DNA from 2 places in the Staphylococcus lloydii genome. Region 2 is predicted to be linked to the other one. Evidence: riboswitches for the same ligand, from Rfam matches in the RefSeq annotation. Region 2 holds a riboswitch; the other holds the start of a gene.

Region 1 (8,251 bases), 1.2 Mb from region 2:
CACTTTAAATGGTAATTATTTTGTAAGTGGCCTTACGCTACAAAATGATGATTATGTAACAAGCGGTGGGAGAGTTATATTAGCTGTAGGACAAGGTGAAAATATCGAAAAAGCGAAGCAGCAAGCATACAATCTTGTAAGAAACATTGAAAGTGATGCTTTATACTATAGAAATGATATAAGCAATAAAGCGATAAAATAAAGTAAAAATAAACGTCAATTTTTATCTGATTAAGATAGAAATTGACGTTTTTGCTATTTATATGAGGCATTAATAAATATTATTAACTCTTACGTCATCAATGCTAGTAATAGGTATGAAGTGTGCCAATACAAAGGCTAAAGCTACTAACACAATCATCACGACGATTAAAATAATATCCTTATATGAAAATGGAACATAATAATAATACGTACGTGGACCATCTTTAAAGCCTTTTTTCTCCATAGCTACTGAAAGTTGATGTGCTTTTCTAATATTTTGACTTAGCATAGGAATTAATAAATGTTTAAAACGATTTAATCCTTTGTAGTTTTTTGAAGGTATCATTTGATAACGCATTTTTAACGTTCTTCTCAATTGTACAAATGAACTTAACATAAGAGGCACCATTCTTACTGCTGCCATAAAAGCATATGCGAACTTGGGCTTAACTTTTAAGTGCTGCATTAAACTATAAAAAATCATCACGATTTGCGAAGAGAATACGACTAACAAACCAAAGAATGAGACGGTCATCGTTCTTAACGAAAGATGTAGTCCTCTAATTAAGCTTTCTATAGAAATTTGAATGAAGCCGAGTTTAAATAACATATGCGTACCATTACCATAAAAAATCATAAATAGTGCCGACACTATACTGAATAGCATTGTGAAGAGTATAAATATAAATGTGACTCTTAATTTGATACCACTAAAAATCAATAAAAATAAAACCGTAAGTAACGCCAAGTAAATCATTAAATCAAATTGGTGAATTAATATTACTAAGAAAAATAATAATACTGATAGTGCCAATTTCGTAATAATATTAACATCATCTAAGAAGGTGTATCGTGTTTTCCATAAATCAAACATGTGCTTCACCTAACATTTCTACGAGTTGTTTATTTTCTACGTGTATTCTTCGTGTAGAATAGCGTTTTATAATTTCAGAATCATGCGTAACCATAACGATAGTTTGTCCTTTGTTAATACGTTCTTGAAACAATTTGATAAGATTAAATGTATTATGGCTATCTAAACCGAAAGTAGGTTCATCTAATAAGATGATTTCAGCCTCAGAACTTAATGCGGTAGCAACGCTTAAACGTCTTTTTTGTCCTACAGAAAGTTCAAAAGGGTGTTGATGTTTAACTTCAGTTAAATTCAGCTCGTGTAACATTGCTTCTGTTTTCTGCTGCGCTTCAGTATCGCTATAGTTTGAATATTGTACATATATTTCATCATAAACAGAGTTAGTGATAAATTGTAATTCAGGATTTTGATAAACTAAAAAGGCATGGTGTGCAATATCTTTTATCTTACGGATAATTTTATTGTTAAAATACATAGTTCCTTCATATTGAATAAGTTGCATTAAAGATTCTAATAAAGATGTTTTCCCACTTCCGTTAGCCCCAGTAATTGTAATCCATTCACCTTGATTTATCGTTAATTCATTGATTTTAATCAACGCGCGTTTGTCTCTTTTTATCGTGCATTGCTCGAGCCGAAGTTGGTAGTCTGTCTTTTCTACTGTATGTTGTTTGATAGGTTGAGGTGCATAATCCCAGGCTTTAGGATGCCAAACTCCATATTCGGTTAGTAGATGTTCATAGTTAGTTAATATTGATTGCGGTTGTTCATCTGCAATAATATTGCCGTCATAATCGAATAAAATGACTCTATCAATGTGTTCCCAAATATGAGCTACTTTATGTTCGACAATGAGTACGGTTTGATTAGTCCACAATGACTTAATTTTTGACCAAAGCGCTTCTGTCGCTTCAACGTCTAACATTGCAGTAGGTTCGTCTAGAAATAATGTGTTGGCATTTTGTAACAACGTTTCTGCAATTGCCAATTTTTGTTTCATACCACCACTTAATTGGTTTACATATTGGTCTTTATTTACAGACAAACCAACAGATTGCAAGGCTTTCGATATCTCTTCATCCATTTGTTCTCTCGGTACTTGTCTATTTTCTAAAATAAAAGCGAGTTCTTCATAGACTTTTGGCATACAAAATTGTGTATCAGGGTCTTGAAAAATAACACCACTATTTACATCTCTATCTAATTGATCATATTTTAATGGTAGTTCTATCAATTCAGGTACTATGCCGCTAAGTACATTTAACAAAGTACTCTTACCTGACCCTGAGGGTCCTAGTAATAGGACTTTTTCTTGTTCTTTAATTGTAATATCCAACCCATCAAAAATCTTTTTATTGGCGTTTGGGTATTTTAGGCGTAAATTTTTTGCTACTAACACATACAACGCTCCTTATAAATTATCGTAATCTTCTTTTGATGAGGGTCTAAATAATCTCGTAACACCTGTTTGATCGAGTGCCTTAACTATATAGTAAGAGAGTAGGCCAGCAACTAATATACCGCCTAACAAACGAAAAACAATGTAAAGTGTTAAGTTCCAACTTGTTAGCGATGCTAAGTAACCATAAGCAAAGTCTAACGGTAACGTTGAGATAGCAGTTAATAACCCTGCTAAAATTGCGACGATAGCTTTTCGGGATTTATATCTAAAAATTGCAAATATAATTTCACAGGCTAAACCTTGAACGAAAGCGTAAATCATTGTAGCGATATCGAAACGACCCATAATAATAGTTTCACCAGCACCGGCAGCAAATTCGGCTAATAAGGCAATACCTGCTTTGGGAATAATAAGGTAGGCCACTACAGCTGCCATAAACCAAGCGCCATAAGTAATTTCTTCTATATGAAGTCCAGATACTTGAAATGCTTTATACACGAAATTCCAAATATTATAGATAATTGCAAAAACGATAGCAATAAGTATTGTGACTAGTATTTCTGATAGTTTTAAACCTTTTGACATGTAACATTCCTCCATAAAAAAACGCACAACCTCTCTAGAAGTTGTGCGTAATTATAGGCATAATTATACAAAAAAATTAATGAATTAATAATTATAATTGTACACTTTCCTACGCTAGTCTCATCTAGATCAGGTTCAAAGGGTTTGAGGCAATCCTCATCTCAGTTACAAAACACCCCTAGTGCGTATATTAAGTTTTAATTTAACCTTAATGTATGCCTTTTAATATAGTTTGTCAAGACTGTAAGTAGAAATTTGACATCTTACATCCTTATTCAAATAAATCTTGAACGTTTTTCTTTGTTTCTTCGTGATTATCAGAACCATTTTCTTTTTTATCTTTTAGTTCATTTTCAGCATTTTTAGCTTGTTCAGCTGCGTCTTTGTGCATTTCTTCTTTACTCATAGGTAACCACTCCTTATTTTAGCGTTTTACTATATAAAGTTGTTATACAGATGTGTTTACCTCGTTCACAAGATTTAAAACAAATTAATTATATTACTATTGCAAGAAATCGTATAAATAAGGTATTCTTAACTAATTGAAGTTTGTTTAAAATAAAACAAACTGTGGAAAGTTTAATGTGTGTGTATTTTATATCATACTATAGACTTATTTATCGGTTTAATTAAAGACAAGATTCTTAAGTTCGTTTATAATAACTTTGAGGTGAATGGTATGTCGTTTTTGAAAAAACACGCCGAAATATTATATAGCTATGTAATTGGTATAGTGTCGATTTTGATAAGTGTCATTATATTACTTAATCTATCATTAATTAATAAACTTAATGGTAAAGATAAGATAGAATTACATATTCATAATGTTTGGGACTTTATTAATGCATTTTTCGGTGAAATTATTAGGGTGACGAGTAATTATATAGGTAGTTTCCCAGTTGTTAGTGCCATTATAATAATTCTATTTGGTGCTTTAGTTATTTATTTAGGTTTTACATTATATCGTACGACTAAATATGATTATGATATTTCCATATTCTTCTTAGTAGTAGGAATTTTATACTTCCTAATAACAATCATTTTAATGACACAAATTTATAGCTTCTTTGCGGTATTATTTATAGTGCCATTCGCTATTCATATAGGATATATCGTTTATAAAGACGAATTGAATCCTAATCATCGCAAGTATCACTATCTATGGATAATTTTTAGTTATGGCATTGTTTATCTATTGACGCAAATTGTACTATACAGTCGTATAGACAGCGATGAAATTTTACCAATAGATATCTTAAGTATTAATACATTCTTTTTAATCATGTGGATATTAGGACAAATGTCTATATGGAATTTCTTGTTTTTAAGAAGATCACTTCCACTTACTAAACAAGAATTAGGTGAAGAAGAGCCAGAACTTTCTCGCATGAGTAAAGATTCTATGACAAATCAAACAAAAGAACATTGGAAAAACTTACAAGATAGAACAACTGAATTTACGCGTAAAACACGTAGAAGTGTTGACTTACAGAAATTGCGTGATAAGAAAGATAAATTTATTAACAAATGGAAAGAAATTATAGATATTCAAGAAGATGACGTACCAAATTGGATGAAGAAGCCTAAATGGTTGAAGACTGCATACGTTGAATTATTTTGTGGTGCGGTTCTATTATTCTTTACATTGATTGAATTTAATAATAGAAATAGTTTATTCGTATCAGGTGAATGGGAAATTTCTCAAACACAATATGTGATTGAATGGGTGACACTACTATTATTAATGTTTGTAATTATTATTTACATTTTAACTACACTCACTAATTTCTTACGCGATAAATTTTATTATTTACAGCTATTTATGATTAGTTTGCTGTTCTTTAAATTACTTACAGAATTTGTAAATATCATGGTTCACGGATTGTTGTTATCTATTTTCATTACGCCAATTCTATTTATCATGTTAATTGCGGTTATCGTTTCATTTGTAATCAAACTAAGACATTAAAATAATTAGATTAATGCAACTTAATGGTTTTGTAATTGAGGCCATTAAGTTGTATTTTTTTGTGTTTTAAAGTTTATAAGTTGTTACAAACGCTACATTTTAGTAGAAATTAAGAGATTAAATATTCACATTTGTGATGTGCTACAGTGTAAACAACATGTTAAAATAAAAAGCGCTATAAACTATATATAAAGAAAGGTCGGCAAATTATGAAAACAGCCACTTTAAATAGAGGAAAAGAAACTAAATATAATAATCAATATCCATTAATTGAAGAAGACGATATATACGCACATGACCATTTAAAAGAAGGGGATTTATTTTATTTAGTGACAAATAAAGAGGAGTATATTGCAACGTGTTATGTTGGTAGACAACATAAAGGTATAGGTTGGGTACTAAGTTATGATAAAGAAGAAGAGATAAATGCGTCTTACTTTGAACGTTTATTTCACATTGCAAACGAAGAAAGGACTTATTTTTATAATTTAGATGGTACTTCTGCATTTAGATTGTTTAATAGTGAAGGTGATGGCGTTGGTGGTTTAACTATTGATAATTATAACGGTCATCTTTTAATTCAATGGTATTCAAAAGGAATTTACAAATTTAGATATTTAATATTGAAAGCAATTGAAGCGGTATTTGAATATACGTCTATATATGAAAAAATGCGTTTTAAAGATGAAACGTTAACGGGTGGTTATGTCACGGGTGAAGCTCCAGAATTCCCAATTGTAATTGAAGAAAACAATACTTTTTACAATGTGAATTTAGATGATGGCTTAATGACTGGTATCTTTTTAGACCAAAAAGAAGTACGTAAAAAGTTAAGAGACAAATTCTCAACAGAACGTGATGTTTTAAATTTATTTAGTTATACAGGTGCGTTTTCAGTTGTAGCTGCTAATGAAGCTAATAGTACTACGAGCGTTGATTTAGCTAATCGTTCACGTGGTCTTACAGAAGATAATTTTGGTTTGAATGGCATTGATCCTAAATCTCAATATATTTATGTAATGGATACTTTTGACTTCTTTAATTATGCACGTCGTCACGATCATTTTTACGATACGATTGTAATCGATCCACCAAGTTTTGCTAGAAATAAAAAGAAAACATTTTCTGTTACAAAAGATTATGACAAGTTAATTTTAGGTGCATTAGATATTTTAGGTCCAGACGGCAATCTGTTATTGTGCACGAACAATAGTACATTCTCACTCAAAGCATTTAAAAAAGTAATTAATGATACATTGGATAATGCCGATGTAGATTATGAATTGATAGAAGTCATGGGATTGCCTAAAGATTTCAAAACACATCCACATTACAAACCTTCCAAATATTTAAAAGCTATCTTCTTGCAAATTAAATAATTTATTGAAAAAAGGGTATTTAAATTATTAAGCGCACAAATGGAGGAGTAGATTAAAATGGGAATTAAAAATAAAGTTACAAATAAATTAACTAATAAATTCGGTAATAAAGTATTAAATATTGAAGAAATTGATGCTAAAAATAATTTACCAACAACTAATGACGAAATTGCAAATCGTAGAGAACGTGCAGAAGCACTAATTAGAAAAAAAGCTATATTATCGTCTAGTGTCAGCATTGTACCAATACCAGGTTTAGATTTTGGTGTGGACTTGAAGTTAATGAGAGACATTATTGAAGATATTAATAAAATTTATGGTGTTGATCATAAGCAAGTTAATAATTTAGGTGATGATGTAAAAGAACGTATTTATACGGCTGCTGCAATTCAAGGGAGCCAATTCGTTGGTAGAAAAGTGTCTAGTACCTTATTGAAAGTAGTAATTAGAGATGTGGCTAAACGTACAGCTGCTAAACAAACAAAGTGGTTCCCTATAGTAGGGCAAGCTATATCTGCGTCAATTAGTTATTATTTCATGAAAAAAATAGGGCAAGATCACGTAGAAAAATGCGAAAAAGTAATTCGCTCAATAATATAAAGAAATTTTTAAGTCGTAGCGCTTTCAAAAAACAGGGAAATAATCGCTGATTATTATCATGTCTAGGGCTTAACGAATTGAATTTATATAATTTTTTTGGTAATGTAAACGTATAAAACTATGTTAAGTTTTATAATAAACTAACAATTCTAACTATATGAAGGAGATTTACACATATGGAACAAAAATCTTACGTAATTATTGATGAAACAGGTATTCACGCACGTCCAGCAACGATGCTTGTACAAACTGCTTCAAAATTCGATTCTGATATTCAATTAGAATACAATAGCAAAAAAGTAAACTTAAAATCTATTATGGGTGTTATGAGTTTAGGTGTAGGTAAAGATGCTGAAATCACAATTTATGTAGATGGTAGCGATGAAGCAGAAGCAATTGATGCAATTACAGAAGTATTATCTAAAGAAGGACTTACTGAATAATTATGACTAATTATATTAAGGGGATTGCTGCTTCTGATGGTGTGGCAATAGCTAAGGCTTATTTACTAGTTGAGCCAGACTTATCATTCGACAATGAGAAGATTGCTGATGCATCTGCTGAAGTAGAAAAATTTCAAAAGGCTATCAATACATCTAAAATTGAATTAACTAAAATTAGAAATAATGCTGAACAAAATTTAGGTGCTGATAAAGCAGCTATTTTTGACGCGCACTTATTAGTTTTAGATGATCCAGAGTTAATTCAACCAATCGAAGACAAAATTAAAAATGACCAGGTTAATGCACCTACAGCGTTAACTGAAGTTACAGACCAATTTATCGCTATCTTTGAAGGCATGGACAATGAATACATGAAAGAACGTGCTGCAGATATTCGCGATGTGAGAAAACGAATTTTAGCAAACTTATTAGGCGTTGAATTACCAAACCCTAGTATGATTGATGAAAGCGTTGTTATAATTGGTAATGATTTAACACCTTCAGACACTGCGCAATTAAATAAAGAATTTGTACAAGGTTTTGTTACTAATATTGGTGGCAGAACTTCACACTCTGCTATTATGAGTCGTTCTTTGGAAATTGCTGCTGTTGTAGGTACTAAATCAATCACTGATGAAGTTCAACAAGGTGATATGATAGTCGTTGACGGTTTAACTGGGGAAGTTATTGTTAATCCTACTGATGACGAAGTTATCGCTTATCAAAATAAACGTGAACGTTTCTTTGAAGATAAAAAAGATTTACAAAAGTTACGTGATGAAGAGTCAGTAACAT
Region 2 (8,251 bases):
TTGATGAAGCACGTAAAATAGCTAAAAGCATAGTGTCATCTAATTTAGTTAAGACAGCTATTCATGGCGAGGATGCAAATTTTGGGCGAATTGTAGCAGCAATTGGATATGCCTCGGAAATGGTTAACCCTAATGATACATTTGTAACCTTATGTGGATTGCCAGTCGTTGATAAAGGCGTATTTTTATCATTTGATGAAGAAGAGATGAAAAAACGTTTAAGAGAAGACAATATAGTTATTAGTGCTCAAGTGGGTAATGGTGAAGGTCAGGCCGTGGCCTATGGTTGCGATTTGTCATACGATTACGTAAGAATTAATGCTTCGTATAGAACGTAAAGGAGAATCTTTATGGATTATATAGTGATAAAAATTGGTGGTAGTACATTAACGAATTTAGATGATTCAATTATTGATGATATATACAAACTGAAAGAACAAGGTTATAAACCCATTATCGTGCATGGTGGTGGACCATTTATTAATGAGGCGCTGAGTCATTATAATGTTGAACCGGAGTTTAAAGATGGTTTGAGAGTGACTTCGGAGCAAGTACTTGATGTTACTTGTCAAACATTGATTGGAAAAGTTAATCCGCAAATAGTAACCAAGTTAAACAAAAAAGCCCATAGTGCAATAGGTTTAAATGGTATGGATGCACAATTTTTCGATGTTGAACCACTTGATGACAAATATGGTTATGTAGGTACGCCTACATGTATTAATGCCGAACTATTAAGTCACATAACTGCCCAGTATATTCCTGTAATTGCATCTATTGGTTTAAAACAAGGGACTACGCAACAATATAATATTAATGCTGATACATTAGCTTATAAAATAGCAGAAGCATTAGCTGCGCCATTATATATTTTAAGTGATATTCCCGGCGTTTTAATAGAAGATAAAGTTCAACATTCTCTTAGTGCTACTGATATAAAACGCTATATTCAACAAAACCACATATATGGGGGTATGATTCCTAAAGTGGAAGATGCAGTATTAGCTATTAATAATGGGTGTGAAAAGGTAATTATTGCTGCAGGTTCTGAACAACACATTGTTCAAAAAGTGCATGAAGGTCAATCTGTAGGCACTACCATTCATTAAAAAAAGAGGTTAAGTTGCGACGTAAATGCGTCGGGGCTTAACCTCTTTTTACTATAGAGCTAAATTATTTTGTATAAGTTGTTAAAAGTTCTTTATAAAAATCGATGAATTGTAAATATTTTTCTTTGCTTACACATTCGTCTAATTGGTGAGGGTTTTCACCAGGTCCAAATACTAATAGTGGGAAAGATTCATCTTTGCTTTTTAGTAAATTAGATGCGTCTGTTACAGCAACTGTAGGTGACGCGATGAAGTCTCTATTGAACAAACGATCACCAATTGATTTAGCAGTATCGATTAATGAGTTTTTACCTGTTGTTAATACAGGGTCTAAATCTAAATAAAGATCACTTTCTAAAGAACCGCCATTTTCATTGTGTTTAGATAAAGTTTCATTGAATAGTGATTTAACTTGATTGTTATCATATTCAGGTATAGTACGAATATTAAAGTCGGCAGTAGCTGACTCAGGTACTGAATTGACTTGTACGCCACCGTTAATTAATGTATTGCTTATTACTAAACCACTTAACACATCTTCAACATCGTCTTTAGTAACGTTGTTTGGTAATGTTTTATTAAAATTGGAAATTAAGTTAGAGAAATCAAATGCTTCCCCTTTAACGTCTCTAGAAATTTGTTGTGCAGCATCATCAATATCTTGAATAAATTTAAGTAATGGTGTGATTGCATTTTTACCTATAATTGGCATAGAACTATGCGCTGATACGCCATTAGATTTAATGCGATAATCCATTGAGCCTTTATGTGCATATACGAGCATATCTTGACAAGGTTCGGCAATGACAAGTGCTTCAACATCGTCCATATAACCTTTTTCGTATAAGCTTTGTGAACCTAATTGTTCCATTTCTTCACCGGTAGTGGCTAAAAATCTAATTTTACCATTAGTTAATGCATTACTATTGTGAATATCGATAAGTGAAATTGCTAATGCAGCTAAGCCAGATTTCATATCTGCGGCGCCTCTACCATATAAAAAACCATTATCTTCAGTTAATTTAAATGGTTCATATGACCATTGTGAACGGTCGCCTTCAGACACAACATCCATGTGACCTGAAATGCCAATGACGGGGCCTTGGTCACCAATTTCAGCGATTAAATTTGCACGACGTTCATCGACTTGGTCGATTGTAGATTCAATGCCGTGTTTTTGGAAAAGATTTTGAAGATATTTACAAACCTCAAGTTCATTATCATTAACTGTGTTAATTTCCACAATATCTGATAAAATCTGTACTTTTTCTTCGTTAGAAAATGTACTCATGTTATACCACTCCTTTGACAAACTATACAAAGTATACACCTCTCTAATTAATTTGATAAGCAAAGCGTTTTGATAATGAATTAAATTTGTTTTCATATTTAATATTATTAGTTAACTTTTATTAGAGTGAATTGGCCATTTTGAAATATAAAGAGAGTGCATAGGATGTGTTAAAACAATTGTCTGAAATATTGTTAATACAGGTTTTTAGACGTCCAGTAGTCTTAGCCGATGGCCAAAATACAAACGATATCAAGTTGTAAAACAATGTATTTAATTAGTAAAAGAAAGGGCTTGTCAAAAATATGTTAATGATGTATTAATGGATTTAAGGTGTTGAGTTGAGAAAGGAAAAATTAATGTGGAAAGATTAGTATTAGGCATTGATGTTGGGACGAGCTCAATCAAGTCCTTAGCAGTTAATGACAGAGGTAAGATAATTGCTTCTGCGAGTTCGCCGTTAACAATTCAACATGCTTATCCTGGTTATAGTGAACAAAATCCCGATGAATGGGTTTCAGTAACGATTGAAACGATGAACAACGTTATAAATAATTTGAAACAAAATCACTCTGATTTTGAAATAAACGGCATATCATTTTCTGGTCAAATGCATGGTTTAATTGTATTGGACAATGAATACAAAGTGATTAGACCAGCAATATTGTGGAACGATACACGTTCTACCGCCCAATGCGAAATGATTAAATCCCGACTAGGTGAAATTGTGTTGGGTAATCCAGTGTTAGAAGGGTTTACGTTGACTAAATTGATGTGGCTAAAGCAACACGAACCAGCCCATTGGTCTAAGACGAAAGTATTTTTATTGCCTAAAGACTACGTGCGTTTCAAATTAACAGGTGCGATCAATATGGAATTGTCCGATGCGTCGAGTACGTTGTTATTAGATCCATCGACAAATGAATGGTCAGAAGATGTAGGTAGACAATTTGGTATTACGAATATTTATCCACCACTGGTTACTTCGGATACGCAAGTAGGATTTTTGAAACAGTCGATTGCTGAAAAGCTAGGCATTTCAAATAAAGTTGCAGTATTTGCAGGTGGTGGTGATAATGCTTGTGGCGCAATTGGGGCAGGCGTCATTGAACCTAATCAATCGCTATGTAGCATTGGAACATCAGGTGTAATATTGTCCTGTGAATCAAAGCAAGATGCCGAATATGGTAATAATATTCATATGTTTAAGCATGCTGTGAATAATTTATCTTATGCTATGGGTGTGACGCTCTCGGCTGGCTATAGTTTGAATTGGTTTAAAAATCAGTGTGCACAAAACGACTCATTTGATGAACTTATGTCATATGCCGAACAATCTAAAATTGGTGCACAAGGACTGATTTTTGCACCTTATCTAGCGGGTGAACGTACGCCACATGGAGATGCTAATATTCGAGGTAGTTTTATTGGATTAAGTGGCATGCATTCACTTGGTGATATGGCTCGTGCAGTTGTAGAAGGAGTTACTTACTCATTATACGAGTCCATAGCATATTTGCGCACGCAAGGTAAGCAGATAAATGAAGTTGTAGCTATTGGCGGCGGTGCGAAAAGTGAATTTTGGTTACAATTGCAAGCGGATATATTTAATGCAAAAGTATATAAATTAAAACATGAAGAAGGACCATCTATGGGTGCAGCAATGATAGCTGCTACGGGTTTGAAATGGTACGAAGACATCGGCGCATGTGTGGAACAATTTATCCATAAAGAACAAGTCTTTGAGCCAAATAAAGAGCGGCATGTAGCTTACCAAAGCTACTTTGAAGTATATAAAGCAGTTTATAATCAAACGCAGCCTCTTACTAAAAAGTTAGTTGAGTTAACTAAACAAAGCACGCATAATTAATTTACAAAGTAGTTTGCAATTTCTAAAAACTTGAGTTACATTAACATTATTGATTCATTGATTTTCACAAACCAAACATTAACAATTTTATATAGACCACTGGAAGTGCCTTTACAAAAGGCTGAGATCGAAATCGTCATTTCGAAATTCCCGGAACCTGATCCAGTTCATACTGGCGTAGGAAAGTGGCGTTACTTAGACGATTTTTATATTTGAGTATAAACGTTATTTTTCTATCCAGAAAAATAACGTTTTTTTATTTATATAGAGGTGAAACCCGTTGTTTGTAGCTATCACACCATACAAAATATTGAATCAACTAGATATTGAACATTACAAAGCTATTTTAGAATATTATGATCACTTAATTATACGCACCCCAATGACAACGCCTCAGCTTATTGATTGGATAACAAGAGCCATTAAACACGGTATTAGTAAAGACAAATTAACTGTGCATAGCAATGTAGACGTATTTATTGCTTGTGCTATGACTTCTATTCATTTCAGTGAATATCATAGCGCCCTAAAAAATTTTAAAACTCAACATCCTCAAGCGATAGTAAGTATGTCTACTCACAGTGAAGAAAGTGTTATTTATGCACAACAACAGCATTGTGATTATGTATTGTTTGGTCATGTTTTCCGTACGTCATCCAAACCGAATCAAGAACCAAGGTCGCAACGCGAAATTAGGCAAGTGCTGAGCAAAGAAATTAAAGTTATTGCACTAGGTGGGGTGAATAGACGTACTTTATCACAATTGCCGGCAGGTTTTGCTGGGGTTGCTGGCATTTCATTATTTTATGACAGTGATAACCAAACTTTACGAAAATTTACAGAGGAGTGGTCAAATTATGTTTGATGTACTCATTATCGGTTCTGGCGTCATGGGCATGTCTGTCGCACGTAATTTAAAGCATAATCAGTTGAATATCGGCATCATTGATAGAGATATAGACGGTATGCATGCTTCTTATAAGGCGGGAGGGATGTTAGGCGCACAAAATGAGTTTTCTAACGATAGTCCGACTTATCGTTTGGCTTTGAAATCTCAGCAGTATTTTAAACACTTGAATGAACAACTTCTATCGGAAGTTGGAAGTGATATTGAATATAAAGAAACAGGATTAATCAAATTAGCATATGAACCTAAAGACAATGACAAAGTGATAGCACAATATAATTTTCTAGCAAATGTTAATCCTAATGTAAGACTATTAGAACAACAAGAAGCGCATCGCTTAACGAGTAATAATCTAAATATTGAAGACATCATGGCATTATATATTCCAAATGATCATCAAATAAACGCAAATAAATATACGAAAGCATTGTATAAATCGTTAGAACAGAACAACGTTGAACGTATACGACATACAGAAGTGACAGCCATTACAAAAGATAAAGGAATGTATAAAGTCATTACAAATAAGGGTGATTATTACGCTCCGAAAGTTGTCGTTGCAGGTGGAGCGTGGAGTCATAAATTATTGCAAGCACAATTAAAAGAACGCCAATTAACTGGCGTTAAGGGTGAAGTCATATTGATGGAACAAGAAGATTTAGATTTGCAGTCAACAATATTTATGACGAATGGTTGCTATTTAGTACCGAAAAATAAAAATAGAGTGCTTATTGGCGCTACAAGTCATTTTGATGACTATTCAGTGGGTGTATCGCAAAGTGGTGTAGATTGGTTAATGGAAAGTGCTACGCGACATATACCTCAACTGAAGTATGCACGTAAACTGAAGCAGTGGTCAGGCGTTCGTCCGCATATTGGCAATGAAATTCCGATTATGGACGAAATTGAAAAAGGATTATTTGTCATTACTGGCCATTATCGAAACGGTATTCTATTATCACCAATTGTAGGTGAACTGATGAGTAAATGGATTGTTACAGATACGAAACCACAAATACTAAATGATTTTACTGTAGAAGGATGTGTGTTAAATGGAAGTCATGATTAACGGCGACACATTTAAATTTGGCGAACAATTAACGTTATTAGAAGTATTGCAGCAACTAGAAATAGATGAACAGCGCGTCATTGTTGAACATAATAGTAAGTTAATCAAGCAAGACACATTTGCATCGCAAGTTGTTTCGGCAAATGACAAATTAGAGCTATTAGAATTCGTTGGAGGCGGTTAATATGTTTAAAATTGGACAATTCGAAATAAATTCTAGATTATTACTAGGTACTGGGAAATTTGAAAATGAAACAATACAAACAAAGGCAATTAATGCTGCAGAAACTTCGGTATTAACTTTTGCGGTCAGAAGAATGAATTTATACGACAAAAATTTACCTAATCCGTTAGCAAATATAAATTTACAAGATTATATTACTTTCCCTAATACAGCTGGTGCCAAAACGGCAGAAGAAGCAATTAGAATTGCGGAAATAGCTAATCATGCCGGCGTTTGTGACATGATTAAAGTAGAAGTAATCGGTGATGATGAAACGTTATTACCTGACCCGTTAGCTACGTATGAAGCATGTAAAGTGTTATTAGAAAAAGGTTACACAGTATGTCCATACGTTTCTAACGATGTCGTATTGGCGAAGCGTCTTGTAGAATTAGGCGTACATGCCGTTATGCCACTTGCATCACCGATTGGTACGGGTAGAGGTATCAATAACCCATTAAATCTACGCTATATTATCGAGAAAGTAGACGTCCCAGTGATTGTTGATGCGGGCATTGGTTCTCCTAAAGACGCATGTCATGCGATGGAACTGGGTGCGGATGGCATCTTATTAAATACAGCTATTTCAAGTGCGCAAGACCCTGTTAAAATGGCCGAAGCTATGAAGTTAGGCATCCAAGCTGGTAGATTAAGTTATGAAGCGGGGAGAATACCAGTTAAATATACTGCACAAGCTTCAAGCCCTGTAGAAGGCATTGGCTTCTTATGACAAATCGTTATAATCGTCAAACGCGTTATCAACGTTTTGGCGAACAAGGTCAACACTGCTTGCAGACCATGCATGTCATGATATTAGGAGCTGGTGCGCTTGGAAGTAACATCGCAGAGATGTTAACGAGAATGGGTGTACATGAAATATCTATTATTGATATGGATATTGTAGAATTAAGTAATTTACACAGACAAGCATTGTATGATGAAGACGATGCCAAACAAATGTTACCAAAAGTTGAAGCATTAAAAAGTAAATTAAACAAAATTAATGCGTCAACAAAAATTAATACTTTATATGAAGAACTGACTGCCACAAATATTGAAAAAATATTAAGTGACCACCATCCAGATATTGTGATGGATGGCATGGATCACTTTGAAATTAGATACCTTATCAATGAAGCTTGTCATAAATTACAAATCCCTTGGATTTATGGTGCAGCGGTAGGTAGCAAAGGTACTGTGTATGCTATCGATTATAAAGGGCCGTGCTTAAAATGTTTATTACAAGCAATACCCAGTACGGGTGAAAGTTGCGCCATCAACGGCGTCTTACCACCGGTAATCAATCAAGTCGTTAGTATACAAGTGTCAGAATTAATGCGTTATGTCGCTGGTGAAGGATTTTCAAGAAAGTTAATTACTATTGATACGTTTGATTTAAAACACCAAGCAATAAATATTGATAGCTTAAAAAACGACCAATGTCATGTATGTAAAGAAGGCGATTATGAAGTATTAAATAAGAGTCAGACTAGTCAAATCGAAGCAATGTGTGGAAATGCATATTTATTTAGATTCAATACACAGGCATTTAATTATGCAACGTATTTCCCAGGCCATATTATTAAGGAAAATGCATTTGCTAAGTTAATTCAATATAAAGATGTGGATTGTACACTCTTTCGAGATGGTCGCATGAATGTGCATGGCATTGAAGATGATTCAACAGCGCAGCAATTATATGAAGAATTTAATAAGCAATTAAAATAATTGAAAAATGATAATTATAAAAAGAGTGATAAGCAGCTGAATAAGCTTATCACT

What was found. A riboswitch is a leader RNA that binds a small molecule or an ion and turns the genes downstream of it on or off. The one in region 2 is predicted to bind thiamine pyrophosphate.
Region 1: it holds a riboswitch for thiamine pyrophosphate, as region 2 does, so the genes downstream of both, ISP08_RS08625 (ECF transporter S component) here and ISP08_RS01920 (thiamine phosphate synthase) in region 2, are expected to answer to the same signal.

What each region holds. Positions count from the first base shown of each region.
Region 1 is NZ_CP064056.1:1,770,076-1,778,326, reverse strand. Features, by position in the region: gene purD (phosphoribosylamine--glycine ligase) at 1-202, shown strand, start outside; gene ISP08_RS08635 (energy-coupling factor transporter transmembrane component T family protein) at 272-1,078, opposite strand; gene ISP08_RS08630 (ABC transporter ATP-binding protein) at 1,071-2,477, opposite strand; gene ISP08_RS08625 (ECF transporter S component) at 2,490-3,065, opposite strand; TPP riboswitch at 3,155-3,255, opposite strand; gene graF (glycopeptide resistance-associated protein GraF) at 3,337-3,471, opposite strand; gene auxA (lipoteichoic acid stability factor AuxA) at 3,745-5,034, shown strand; gene ISP08_RS08610 (class I SAM-dependent rRNA methyltransferase) at 5,244-6,413, shown strand; gene ISP08_RS08605 (DUF697 domain-containing protein) at 6,471-7,013, shown strand; gene ISP08_RS08600 (phosphocarrier protein HPr) at 7,190-7,456, shown strand; gene ptsP (phosphoenolpyruvate--protein phosphotransferase) at 7,459-8,251, shown strand, end outside.
Region 2 is NZ_CP064056.1:442,064-450,314, forward strand. Features, by position in the region: gene argJ (bifunctional ornithine acetyltransferase/N-acetylglutamate synthase) at 1-338, shown strand, start outside; gene argB (acetylglutamate kinase) at 351-1,109, shown strand; gene ISP08_RS01910 (ArgE/DapE family deacylase) at 1,174-2,400, opposite strand; gene xylB (xylulokinase) at 2,762-4,270, shown strand; TPP riboswitch at 4,362-4,471, shown strand; gene ISP08_RS01920 (thiamine phosphate synthase) at 4,551-5,135, shown strand; gene thiO (glycine oxidase ThiO) at 5,128-6,246, shown strand; gene thiS (sulfur carrier protein ThiS) at 6,230-6,430, shown strand; gene ISP08_RS01935 (thiazole synthase) at 6,432-7,199, shown strand; gene ISP08_RS01940 (ThiF family adenylyltransferase) at 7,196-8,197, shown strand.